4 regions of the Pseudoalteromonas sp. G5_S1_54_S4 genome follow, and region 3 is predicted to be linked to each of the others. Evidence: predicted binding sites of a transcription regulator. Region 3 holds the regulator's gene; each other region holds the start of a gene.

Region 1 (3,231 bases), on a different contig from region 3:
AAAAGCGTGTTGTAAACAGCCTCATTATTTTGCTGGGCAGCAAACACACCAAAGCCCAATACCCATAAAGGTATTAGACTTGTATATAAAACGGAGCGAGTAAGCAAGGTCAGTTTAGCAATCCTATTGAGTTTGCATCTACATTCACCACTTTTTCGGCAAATACTTGGCCACGATATTCTTTAAGTCCTGAATATACGATGCGTAATTTACCTGGGGAAGTAATAACCGCAGGATCAAATATATTTAAGGCTAATTTACCTAATGAGACCTCTGGGTAAATACTGTAATCGTTCACCATTGCAACGGTTACTTCTTCGTTACTGTTGTTGGCTTTATAAAAAACCTCTACTTTGCCAAAACTACTGTATTTACCCTCTCTGGCTATTGCCATTAGCAATGACTTTTTATCGTCACTTTTATCAAGCGATACACTTTGAATATTAACCTCTGGCAAACTTGTACCTTGGCGTAAAATAACAGGAATTGAGTAGCTTAAAATTAAATCTATTTTAATCCCCACCCCTTGGCCTTCACGTTGGCTTTTGCTCTCATTAGGTAACGCTTGAAACAATAAGTGTGAACGATACTCTTGCTCTGCTAAATTTTGTGGTTTTCTCAGTGCTAATTTTACTATTTGTCTTTCCCCTGGTGCTAAGCGTACCTGCGAAGGGCTCATACGTACCATATTACTCAGTGCAGCTGGGTGAGCTACACCCTCTTCTAACCTTGTATAGCCGCCTACTGGTTTGGCTTTTTTTTCTTCCCACGCAAGGCGATACGTTTTGTATTCATTACTGTTGTTAATAACAATAACCTGGGCAACTCGTTGTCGCTCATCAAACGCTATACGGGTAGGTGAAATAAGTAAATTTGCATGTGCATGATAGCTGGTTACTAATGCGTTAAAACACAAAAATAACGCAATAATTTTAAATACCTTCATTCATATTCTCAATAATCAATGGTAACTTCTACTATTGCACTGTAACTACCGTCTAAATAAGGCAACCCGTTACCGCTAGTAGTTAATTGCCCGCCTATTTTAACCGTTGCCATACCATAAGCATTAGTTGTTACAGTAGCAGGTAAAAAAGTTAAGTTAGACAAAGTAAATTCGTTACCGCCGTTTACTCTTCTAAATTGTGTAGGGCTTGCAAAGTCATTTACGGTAATTTGTATCCGAGGTGCAAGCCCCTCAAACAATAGCTCGGCAGGTTGCCCAACTTGCATTATATGTATATTTTTACTTGTGATTGACCCATTGGGAGACAGTGTAACTGAGGTGTCAGGGGCATTTTTAACCACAACAATAGTGCCAAAGCTGAGTGGCTCTATAACACTAACTTGACCATATACTTTACCGATAAGGCTTATACATATTATTAAATAAAATTTAGTCATAAAAATGCCTACCATAAAATGATGGTAGGCAACCCTAAATTAATATTCAAGTGTTAACGCAAATGTGCCACTGTAATCGCCATCTATATAATCAGAAGTTGTAGTATCATCAGTATTATTAGACGTAGTTAAAGTTGCACCTAAACTAAATGTTGCAGCCCCTGTACCATCAACTTGCAGCTGCCCAGCAGGGATAGTAAGGTCTGTAAGGTCAAGTGTTGTATTAGCATTACCACCAGTTAAAACACGAATACTAGGATCAGATACTTTAAAAAAGGCTGCACCTGTTGGTACAGGGCTTACCGAGGTAATATTGCCCTCAGCATCATCTATATTAAAGGTTAAAAAAGCAAAAGCAGAAACCCCTGAAACAGTAAACGTAGCAGGCTCACCTTTTACTAACTCAGCAATGGTTGCACCAGTACCATTTGCAATAACCGATGCAGCCGTTGAGTTTGGTGATAACGTAAGTGTAGCCTCGGTGGCTGCAGCAGTATCCGCATTAGCACGCAGTGTACCAAAGTTTAAAGGCGTATCGTTTGTTAAGGTAAATGCATTTTGCACTGTAACCGTGCCGTTAAAGCTTACATTTTCTACTGCTACAGCTCCAAAAGAAAGAGCAGCCATTGATGCAGCCAATGCTGCTTTAGTAAATATTTTGTTCATAGTTTTCCCTTAGATATATGTTATTAACCTTTTGTTCAGGTTAATTTAAGTATCGGCCAAAATCACTAAAAATTTAGAAAATATTTACTTTATTTTTGATTTAAATTAATTAGATGAAAAAGCAATCGTTAAAATAACCTCAAATTCCCTCTGAAAATGCTGCTAAGGTACATTTATTACCCACCTTATAAAAAAACAAACACAACTGCGCTGCTTGCTGTTGATTTTTCAGCGGACCGGCTACAACACTATAAAACGTAGTTGATTCTTTTTGTTGCTCATCAATGCGGTATTGCAAAATACTGTTTAATTGAGGGTATTGCTCTTTTAGTCGCTGCACTTGCCTTTTGGCCCCATTAGAAATTAAATAGCGACCAATTTGCACACCGTACATTGCTTCGTTTGTACTGGTAGTGTTATCAGCTAAAGCGGTTTCTGATGAGGGTTGTAAAGGTTGCTTAGAGCCATATTCAACACGTTTTACCTTCTCTTTCATCGGCTCTGGTACGGTATCAATATCTGTTTGAGCAGAAAGAGCTTGAATCAATAACGATAAGTCTTCTTCCATGGTGCTTAAGCGCGCTATTTGCTCTTTGTTGTTATCCCATTGCTCTAGGTAAGGTTTTATATCTTTTTCACGCACAAGCTTGTCGCTTTGTGAATCTGAGGGCATTAGCTGGTTGCTGCAACCAGCTAATGCAAATGGTATTAATAATGTTATTAAATGAAGTTTCACTTTAGGCACCCATTACAAAAGACTAGCTATCTAAAGCTATTATGCAATAAAAGCGCCAAGTAATACTGTTTTATAACCTGATTGGTCCGTCAGTGTAGTTACTCACAAAACAGTCAACTTTATAAAATTTAAATACTTCGCAATCATCCTCTGCACTTTTAAAGTTAAAATACTCACCTAATTTTAGTCGATAATAGGTTTTGTTATTAACCTTTGCTTTTTCAATATTTGTCGTGATTTTGTCCTTAAACAAAGGCGCTGCTTTTTTGTTAATTTGCTTCCATTCTTTAGCAACACTCTCTTGTGAATCGAGTGACGCAACCTGCAATGCAAATACTTTTTTGTTGGTATCAACCATTGCCACTTTTGTTAGCTTCGATGTTTGAGGGAATACTTTTTTCTTCACGATTGAGTTCGTTGCTTTC
Region 2 (3,231 bases), on a different contig from region 3:
GCTGGTTATTCGTCAAAAGCATTTAGTTAATTTAGAGTATGTTTTAAGTTCTGCACTTCACAATGGAAATTTTGCCGCGGTGATCACCTGGACTGACATAATAAATAACCAACAACTGTCGCAGTTATCATTAAACTTGAGCCATACGCGCACTAAGTTGTATTGCTTTAGCAAAAAAAGCGCTCACCCTGAGATTTCACTTACGCAATAAGCTTGATAAACTAGCGTTTTAATACACAGTACATTTATCATGACTTCTAACGCCCTATTATGTTTTTGTAGCAGTCAGCAACCTTATGCTGATTGCTGCGAGCCTTTTCATTTAAAAACCAAACAGCCACACACACCAGAGCAACTTATGCGTGCACGCTACAGTGCTTATGCTGTTAAAAACGCGGTTTTTGTTCGTGAAAGTTATGCAAAAGAAAAACAAGCTGAAAATTCAATTTCAGAAATTAAAGATTTTGCAAATAGTTGCCGTTTTATAAACTTAACCGTATTAGACTCTGGTTATAATGATGAAACAGGATTTGTTACATTTAAAGCTCACTACTTTTATCAAGATTTATATTGCCAGTTAGCAGAAAATTCAAGGTTTATTAAAGAAGATGGACAATGGCGATACCTTGATGGTGAGATTACACCGGTTGCCGATATTAAAGTAAAACGCAATGATACGTGCCCTTGTGGCAGTAATAAAAAATACAAAAAATGTCATAGTGTATAAATAACAGCTACAAAAAATGGGCCACAAGGCCCATTTTCAAAAACTACACTAAACGCAAATTAGCGTTTTATTCGCCATCATCTTCATCGAAATCTTGACGCTGTGCAGGTCTTGCTAAAATCTCTAAGTAAAAAGAAGTTAAACCTTGCTTTTCAATTTCACTGATGTGATTGTTAATTTCAGCAACGTGAACCACTTGGGCTTCTTCAGCCGTGTTGCCAAACTTACAATCGAATGCCCAGTAGTCGGCATCAACAGGTAAAGTTTTATTACGTTCTCTTTTCAAATATTTTTTCACTTCATGCTTTGCAGCATCAACCATACGAGGGTATTTGATTTTCTCATGATTCAGCGTGAATGTTTTCTTCATTACGTTCCTAATTACCTTGGTTTAATGATAATGGCATTTAATGTCATACCATTTGCGCCATTATAGCAATTGCATTTAAATTTTGGATGCTTTTTTTATATTAAATCAGTTATTAAAATAAAGCACCTATAAAACCAATAGTTACTTACTACTATAAACACAGTTTATTACAATCAAATGGCATGTATAAAGCAGCAATTGAACACATATAATTAGGCACTAAACAAATGTAATGGCTGGTGGATAGCTTCATTTTGTAAATCATCATAAAATGCCACCGCATCCATTTGAGGGTTTGATAACTCGGTGTTGGTATTTTTAATTCGTCGACGTACCGCTAATTCACAGTTATCAATGACAGTCAGTGGAATGTGGTTTTTATCATCACGAATATTAAATGGCTCAGGCTTTAAGCACTGAGTTAACTTTATATCACTCATCCCTACAGCGCTTCCCATTTTTGCTAAAAGCTCTGTGTTATTTTTACCAATTAACATATTAAAGGTATCTGGCGCTAATGGCTGCTTTGGACCTGCGCCAAATTGTTTACGCAGAGCATCTTCATCAGCTTGATAATGCTTAGTGTCACTTTTGGGTAGGTGGAATTCACTAAAATCGAGTGCATCGTGAGAGAGCATTGCTAATAAAAGTGCAAACTCGCCTCGGCGGTTTTCGTGCACACTTTCGTTAAGCCTCGTTTTTAACTGGCTCTCCGTGATTAACAAATCACCAATCTGCATAGACTTTAGCCTATTTAACTAATTAATAAGTATTTATCGGCTAAATTTGAATTTTCTTTAGCTTTTTTCTTTACTTAAATAAGAAGTTTGCTATTATCTGCCGCGTTGCATTGGAGGGGTTCCCGAGCGGCCAAAGGGATCAGACTGTAAATCTGACGGCTCAGCCTTCGCTGGTTCGAATCCAGCTCCCTCCACCACTTTTCTTAGGCTAAGTTAAGTGGGGCCAAATGCAATAACAATTAGTGTGGAGGGGTTCCCGAGCGGCCAAAGGGATCAGACTGTAAATCTGACGGCTCAGCCTTCGCTGGTTCGAATCCAGCTCCCTCCACCACTTCTCTTCTCTACCTTATTTCTTTTTATTCAAATACCCACTGTAAACTCATACCATGATTGTTTAACCAGTTACTTGCTTGTTTATAATCTGAATAAAATAATTCCACACGTTGCCAAAATTGAGCGCTGTGATTTAAATATTTTAAATGTGCTAATTCATGAACAATCACGTAGTCAATGACCCATGTCGGTGCACTTGCCAAGTGTAAGTTGAAGGTTACTTCACGCCTGCGATTACAACTACCCCAGCGACGTTTATACAATTGAATACGAATATTACTCGGTAGCTTTTCACCCATCAGCTGACAATAATCGTTAACTCGCATTTCAATATAACTTTCTAATTTCTCATGCAAAAACTGCTCTAGCAAACTTTGATACATTTGCGTTTGATGCTTTACACGTGAAGAAATACTCAGTAACAGCGTTTGGCTTTCATTGTGCTGCTGCCATTGAGTGCGTGCTGCGTTTTCAAATTGCACATTAACAGCTTCATTAAATAATTTAATACTCTGGGTTTTGAGTGGAAACTGTCGTGTATCGGCTTGAATTTGTTGCTTATGTAACTGAGCATCAATCCAGTTCTGTTTACTTAACAGCCATTCATTAATTTGTGTTTTCGTTACAAAATGGGGCGCATATACCGTAAGCTCACGTTGTGCGACTTTGATAGCCACTGTTTTTCTTTGCTTACTTCGCTTTAAAGTGTAATCCAACAATGAATGCTGCCTATTTATAATTAACCACTGGGTTTTATTTTACCTTGTACCATAACGGCTGATCTATAAATAATCCCCACTAAATGCCATTTTAATAACAATGCATTTAGTGCTACTCAATAAATAGTATGGTTTAGAGCTTAAAACACTTACGTTGCTTTTGTAATTTATAACTCAATACCTTGTGATTATTATTGTATTTTATATTAGACTGAATTTAAGAGTTATTATGTGAATGATTGATGTTAGCTAATTTTTTTATAAACGAACCAGATCCAAGCCTAATTATTAATGGTGTATACGACCCAAGTTTAGTGACACTATCTATACTCACCGCAATTT
Region 3 (3,231 bases):
AAAAATCCGGCACCTCCCTTAACGGTATGGAAGCCACGGAATATTGCGTTTAGTAGTTCAGTATCATCTGGGTTGTTTTCCAGTTCTACTAACTGTTCAGATAAAAGCTCAAGGATTTCTCCGGCCTCTACTAAAAAGTCTTGTAAAATATCTTCATCGACTTCAAAGCTCATGCAGTACTCTCCTATTAGAAGCCCAAACTTGATAATAGATCATCAACTTCATCTTGATCAGATACAACATCATTACGCGATTCTTTATCAATAATAGGCCCTTCTGGACCTGCTAGTGTTTGTGCAACAATGGAATCTTCTGTTTCTTCTGGTTGTTCAGTTGGTTGTACTTGCTCAACCTCACCTTGCGCCGCAAATGCAGTTAACAAGTGGATTAAGCTCTCTTCAACTTCACGCACAAGTTCAATAACACGACGAATAACCTGACCAGTTAAATCTTGATAGTCTTGAGCCATCAATACATTGGTCATCAACATTTGTAACTCATCCGTTTTATGATGAGAGCTGTTCATAAACTTATCAATGCTATGGCAAAGTGACTTAAACTCACCAAGCTCAATTTCACGGTTCATTAACCGATCCCATGTTGGCTTGATATCAGCTATTTCGTCAGCAATTTCTTGCGCTAAAGGTAAGCTTGCTTCAACCGCATCCATCGTTTTGTTGGCTGCGTTTTCTGTCATTTCCATAACATAGTTGAGGCGTTTTTTAGCATCAGGGATGGCATCAGTGGTAATGTCTGTTAATCGCGTATCTAATTCAAAGCTTTTTAAAGCTTCGTGCAGTTGACGCGTTAACTTACCCACCTCAGCAAATAACTGTGATTGCTCTTGTGAAGCTGTTTCTAAAATTAACTGATTCGCTTTATCTTGCTCACCATTTTCTAAAAAAGCCACTAATTGGCGAGCTTGTTCTAAAGTAATCTGAGGCGCAGCAGGTGCTGACATAAGCCTCTCCCTCTCATTAACCTAAGCGTTCGAACACTTTTTCTAATTTAGTCTTCAATGTACCTGCAGTAAATGGTTTAACAATATAACCATTAACACCTGCTTGGGCCGCAGCAATTATTTGTTCTTTTTTAGCTTCTGCTGTAACCATTAAAACAGGGATATGCTTTAATTTTTCATCAGCTCGAATTGCCCTTAAAAGATCAATACCTTGCATGCCTGGCATATTCCAATCTGTTACCACAAAATCAAACACTTGATTTTGCAACATAGGTAAAGCAGTTGACCCGTCATCTGCTTCTTGAACATTGGTAAAACCTAAATCGCGCAACAGGTTTTTAATAATACGTCTCATCGTCGAAAAATCATCAACAACAAGAATTTTAATGTTTTTATCCAAAACATCCTCCAGTGAGGCCTGAACCTTTATTTACTTACTTCTAGTTTATCCAGTCATTGATCTTTGCTTTAAGCTTAATCATCGCCTGACCATGTATCTGACTTACACGCGACTCACTAACATCGAGTATATGCCCAATTTCTTTTAAATTCATTTCATCGTTATAGTACAAAGAAAGCACCATTGCATCTTTTTCCGGTAACGACTTTATCGCACTGAGTAAAGACTCATTAAACCGTTCATTTTTAACATTATTGAAAGGTTTGTCTAGTGCTAAATCTTGACCATGAGGTGTAATCACATCATCGTCAATACCAAGGTCTTCAATACCTAAAACTTTACTTACATTGACATCGTTTAAAATATGATGGTACTCATTTAACGAAATTTCAAGTTTTTCAGCAACTTCAATATCTTTGGGTTCACGGTTTAAACTGCTTTCAAGGGCAACTATTGTCTCTGCTACCAAGCGACTTTTTCTGTGAACTGAACGTGGAACCCAATCACCTCGGCGCATTTCATCTATCATTGCACCACGAATGCGAATACCCGCAAAGGTTTCAAAACTTGCGCCCTTGCTTGCGTCAAAGTTTTTAGAAGCTTCTATTAAGCCAATCATACCTGATTGGATCAAATCATCTAGTTGCACACTGGCCGGTAAACGAGCAATTAAATGGCACGCCACTTTTTTGACTAATGAGGCATGCTTTTCAACAATCATATTTAAATTCTGTGTTGACTGATATCCCATAGCTCTATTCACCGGTATTGTCATTGTTAGTTACTAACTAACTTCTCAATGAAAAACTCTAAGTGACCCGAGGCTTGACTAGGTGTTGGCCACTTAGCAATTTTTGTCGCCAGTGTTTTAAAAGCAATCGCAGCAGGAGACCCTGGAAAAACTTCAACTATCACTTTTTGGCGACGCGTTGATTTGCGCATATTCTCATCATAAGGAACCGTTGCAACCAGCTCCATTGATATATCTAAAAATCGGTCGGTTACTTTTGAAAGTTTAGCAAATAATTCTTGCCCTTCACGTAAGCTACGCACCATATTGGCAACAATTTTAAATTTGTAAACGCCGTGCTCACGGCTAAGTACTTTAATTAAAGCATAAGCATCGGTAATTGATGTAGGCTCATCACATACCACCACAACCACATCTTGCGCTGCGCGAGAAAAACTCAGCACCATATCGGAAATACCCGCAGCGGTATCAACAATTAAAATATCAAAATCAGTGTTAAGCTCGCTAAATGCACGAATAAGTCCGGCGTGCTCTGAAGGAGATAACTCAACCATACTTTGCGAACCCGATGTTGCAGGTACTATTTTTATACCTGCAGGGCCTTCAACTAAAATATCTTCAAGTTCACATTCGCCCGATAAAACATGAGATAAATTGCGCTCTACACGCAGTCCAAGCATAACATCACAATTAGCTAACCCTAAATCAGCATCTAAAACCAGCACACGTTTGCCTTGTTGGCCTAGCGCGATTGCCGTATTAAGGGATACGTTTGTTTTACCTACTCCACCTTTGCCGCCGGTGACAGCGATAACTTTTACGCCGTTATTATTATTGTTGCTCATTTTGCGAAGGCCGCTTGCTTGATCTAAAACTGTGTTAATCATACATCTCTACTGTGCTCGACGCCACTGATTGGTGTCGTGATTGTTGTGCTTTTATTCTTTTTAAATACAATTGCTCAGCTTTTTTTACTAGTTTTTCGGCATTTGCCACTCTAATATCTTCTGGTACTCGCTGACCATTAGTAAGATACCCTATTGGGAGGCGGTTTTGAATCGCAATACTAATAATTTCACCTAAACTCAATGACTCATCTAGCTTAGTAAAAATACACCC
Region 4 (3,231 bases), on a different contig from region 3:
CACGTCCTACCACCATCATTCTGGTTTTATCAAAACCTGGAACTTTTTGTAATTCACTCGCTACCGCAACTGCGCGTTTAGATGATAAATCCCAGTTATTAATGTAAAGCTCGTTGGATACCTGAAAATCATCCGTATGGCCAGACACCGTAATTTCACCGGGTACATCTTTAAGTAATCGGCCAATATCTTGAATGATAGGTTTAAATTGTGGTTGTAAAAATGCACTCCCCGATGGAAACGAGCCATTTTCTCTAATACGAATTATGATTTGCTGCCCTAAAGATTCAAGCTCAATAGCCCCATCAATAATTTGCTTTTCAAGCTGTTGCGCAATTTTTTTAACTAAGTCATTTATTTGCTCTTGATCAGCAGCAGACACTGCCGTAGCTGCAGCAACTTCCTCTGAGGTACTGCTTGATTCACCACCTCGCTTTTCACCACGTTGCTCTTGACGTCCACCTGCGGAGCTTTCATCTCCCGCCTGAAACTCAAGCATTTGTTGGGTCATTTCAACCGTTTGTTGCTGAATGGTTTCTATAGGAGTTGGCTCAGGTTTACCCGGCGTAAACTCCATAGCAATAACAGATGTCCCTTTTGGAATGTCTTTTACTTCTATTTTATTTTGTACACCAAAAGCAAACTTCATTGAGCCTGCAATTTGTTTAAATTTAAGTACATCCATTTCAGAAAATGCGAGTAAAAGTACGAAAAAGCACATTAATAATGACATTAAATCGGCAAACGTTCCCATCCACGCAGGAAGTCCTGGAGGTGGGCATTTGCACTCTTCATCTGACATAATTATTCCTCAGTATTGACTGCGCGTTTTGATTCAGCTAGATAATTTTTCAAGATCCCTTCAATTACTTTAGGATTTTGCCCGTCTTGAATACCTAATACTGCATCTAAAATTAAGCGCTGATTCATGGCCTCTTCGTCTTTACGCAGTTCAAGTTTTACCTGAATAGGAATGGCTACAACGTTTGCTAAAAACGCACCGTATAATGTGGTTAACAACGCAACCGCCATTGCCGGTCCGATAGCTTTGGGGTCATCCATGTTCGAGAGCATAGCCACTAAGCCTATCAACGTACCGATCATCCCCATTGCAGGTGCAATATCACCTAATGATTTAAATAAGGTTGCCCCCATTTCATGGCGAGTGGTGGTTAACGAAATATCTTTTTGTAATGTTGCACGTACCACATCAGCATCATGCCCATCTACTAGCATATCAACGCCTTTGCGCATAAAAGGATTTGGGATTTCGGCTTCTTCTAAGGCTAAAAACCCGCCTTTTCGAGCAGAGTCAGCTAATTCTACCGCTTTTTCGATTAATGCTTCAGGAGGCTCAATTTTAAACATAAACGCTTTTGCACATACTTTACCAATGCCAAGAAATTGCGACATGGTAAAATTAGATAAAACGATAAAAAGGGAACCACCAAATACAATAACCACAGAAGGGGTATTGTAAAACATAGCGACTTCACCGCTACTACTCATAAACATGGACATGACAATTAAGCCAATTGCGCCAAGGATCCCAATAATGGTTGCTAAATCCACATTCCCTCCAAAGGTTTTATATTTTTTCTTCGCAAGCGTTGTTATTAATTGTTTATCGGCAAGATACTGAAATACTTAAGTGATTTTTATGATAAACGGTAAAATTAAGATTAGTTATATTTTAGATCAACATAGGTAATCAATCTAATTAATCAAAATTAATAATTTTAAAAAATAACGTTGAAACGCAATAAAACCCAATCAACAGCATTTATCTATCAAAAAACAATATCATTCTTTGACCTAGTTTAGCATTCCCCCTAAAATTGGCGTCTAAATTTATTATGTAAGTTGAAAATAAAGATGGCGACTAAAAAACCTGAAAATTTAAGTTTCGAACAAGCACTAGAAGAGTTAACAACAATTGTCAGTGAAATGGAACAAGGTGATTTATCGCTTGAACAGTCTTTAAAGCAATTTGAGCGCGGTATTGCACTTGCGAGCGCATCTTCAGGCAAACTTCAACAAGCTGAGCAAAAGGTGTCGATATTAATGGGTAATGACGAAAAAGCACCGCTTACTCACTTTGATAACGATATGGAATAATCGTGAGCATAAAAGAACAAATAAAACTCGCTCAAGATGATGTAGCTAATACGCTCAACCTTTATTTTGAACAACCTCTTGAAAGCGACAATACTATAAAAGAAGCCACACATTACAGTGTAATGAATGGTGGTAAAAGACTGCGCCCGTTTTTAGTGTACACCACAGGTAAAATACTCGGTGCTGACAAGCGTGATTTAGATGTACTTGCCGCAGCCATTGAATGTATTCATAGTTATTCATTAGTGCATGACGACTTACCCGCTATGGATGATGATGATTTACGCCGTGGTCGCCCTACATGTCATATTGTATATGGTGAAGCACAAGCGATTTTAGCTGGAGATGCACTGCAAACTTTAGCATTTGAACTTATTGCTAAGCACACATTTAAATGTTCGACTGAAGCACAATTAAAAATGATCGCAGCACTAGCGCATGCATCGGGGTTACAAGGTATGGTTGCCGGACAAGGCCGCGATATTGCAGCAACCGATAAGGTTATTACTGTTGATGAGTTAGAACGCATTCATAAACTTAAAACCGGTGCGCTAATAAATTGTGCGATCACTCTTGGCGCACTGTGCGCTCCTAATACAAGCCAACAAACTTTAGATAACTTATCAACTTTTGGATACGCTATAGGGCTTGCATTTCAAGTTCATGACGATATTTTAGATGTTGAGGGTGATACGCTTACTTTAGGCAAGCCACAAGGGTCAGATATTGCAGCGAATAAAGCGACATACCCCGCTTTATTAGGTATGCTAGGCGCTAAGCAAAAAGCACAAAATTTAATACAACAAGCCCATGAGGCATTAGCTAACATTGACGCAGACACAACAGATTTAGCGGCATTGGCTAACTATTTAATTGAACGTGACCATTAAATACAGCTAAAACGTATTAACTCTTAGTATAAAATTATTACTGAATATTAAGTCGCCTTTTAAACCTCGTTTGTTTTGAGGAGGGTTAATATTAGCGAAGGATATATAAAAAACCATGACACTTGATAGCAGCAAGTATCCATTACTTGATTTGGTGAACGAACCAGCCCACTTGCGAGACTTAGCACAAGATAAGCTTCCTGCATTTAGCCATGAATTGCGT

What was found. Region 3 encodes FliA, which starts transcription of late flagellar genes. Its sites were predicted from a motif close to CTAAAGNTNNNNNNNNNNNNGCCGATA; they were not measured.
Region 1: ACTRWE_RS05405 (DUF4402 domain-containing protein) is a predicted target of FliA. The motif match lies at 2,121-2,147, and genes of this name have one in related genera.
Region 2: ACTRWE_RS00085 (VC2046/SO_2500 family protein) is a predicted target of FliA. The motif match lies at 1,872-1,898, and genes of this name have one in related genera.
Region 4: pomA (flagellar motor protein PomA) is a predicted target of FliA. The motif match lies at 1,626-1,652, and genes of this name have one in related genera.

What each region holds. Positions count from the first base shown of each region.
Region 1 is NZ_JBQKUL010000008.1:72,218-75,448, reverse strand. It holds gene ACTRWE_RS05420 (carboxypeptidase-like regulatory domain-containing protein) at 1-47, opposite strand, end outside; gene ACTRWE_RS05415 (fimbrial biogenesis chaperone) at 110-946, opposite strand; gene ACTRWE_RS05410 (DUF4402 domain-containing protein) at 955-1,404, opposite strand; gene ACTRWE_RS05405 (DUF4402 domain-containing protein) at 1,444-2,070, opposite strand; gene ACTRWE_RS05400 (SPOR domain-containing protein) at 2,210-2,806, opposite strand; gene ACTRWE_RS05395 (SPOR domain-containing protein) at 2,877-3,231, opposite strand, start outside.
Region 2 is NZ_JBQKUL010000001.1:16,858-20,088, reverse strand. It holds gene ACTRWE_RS00100 (SulA-like leucine-rich domain-containing protein) at 1-211, shown strand, start outside; gene ACTRWE_RS00095 (YchJ family protein) at 251-727, shown strand; gene ACTRWE_RS00090 (DUF6172 family protein) at 795-1,097, opposite strand; gene ACTRWE_RS00085 (VC2046/SO_2500 family protein) at 1,310-1,837, opposite strand; tRNA gene ACTRWE_RS00080 (tRNA-Tyr) at 1,950-2,034, shown strand; tRNA gene ACTRWE_RS00075 (tRNA-Tyr) at 2,084-2,168, shown strand; gene ACTRWE_RS00070 (M48 family metallopeptidase) at 2,194-2,886, opposite strand; gene ACTRWE_RS00065 (PAS domain S-box protein) at 3,132-3,231, shown strand, end outside.
Region 3 is NZ_JBQKUL010000027.1:30,698-33,928, forward strand. It holds gene ACTRWE_RS11510 (chemotaxis protein CheA) at 1-173, opposite strand, end outside; gene ACTRWE_RS11515 (protein phosphatase CheZ) at 188-961, opposite strand; gene cheY (chemotaxis response regulator CheY) at 978-1,361, opposite strand; gene ACTRWE_RS11525 (RNA polymerase sigma factor FliA) at 1,402-2,112, opposite strand; gene ACTRWE_RS11530 (MinD/ParA family ATP-binding protein) at 2,139-2,999, opposite strand; gene flhF (flagellar biosynthesis protein FlhF) at 2,992-3,231, opposite strand, start outside.
Region 4 is NZ_JBQKUL010000020.1:5,156-8,386, forward strand. It holds gene ACTRWE_RS09395 (flagellar motor protein MotB) at 1-802, opposite strand, end outside; gene pomA (flagellar motor protein PomA) at 805-1,572, opposite strand; gene xseB (exodeoxyribonuclease VII small subunit) at 1,876-2,118, shown strand; gene ispA ((2E,6E)-farnesyl diphosphate synthase) at 2,121-3,008, shown strand; gene dxs (1-deoxy-D-xylulose-5-phosphate synthase) at 3,124-3,231, shown strand, end outside.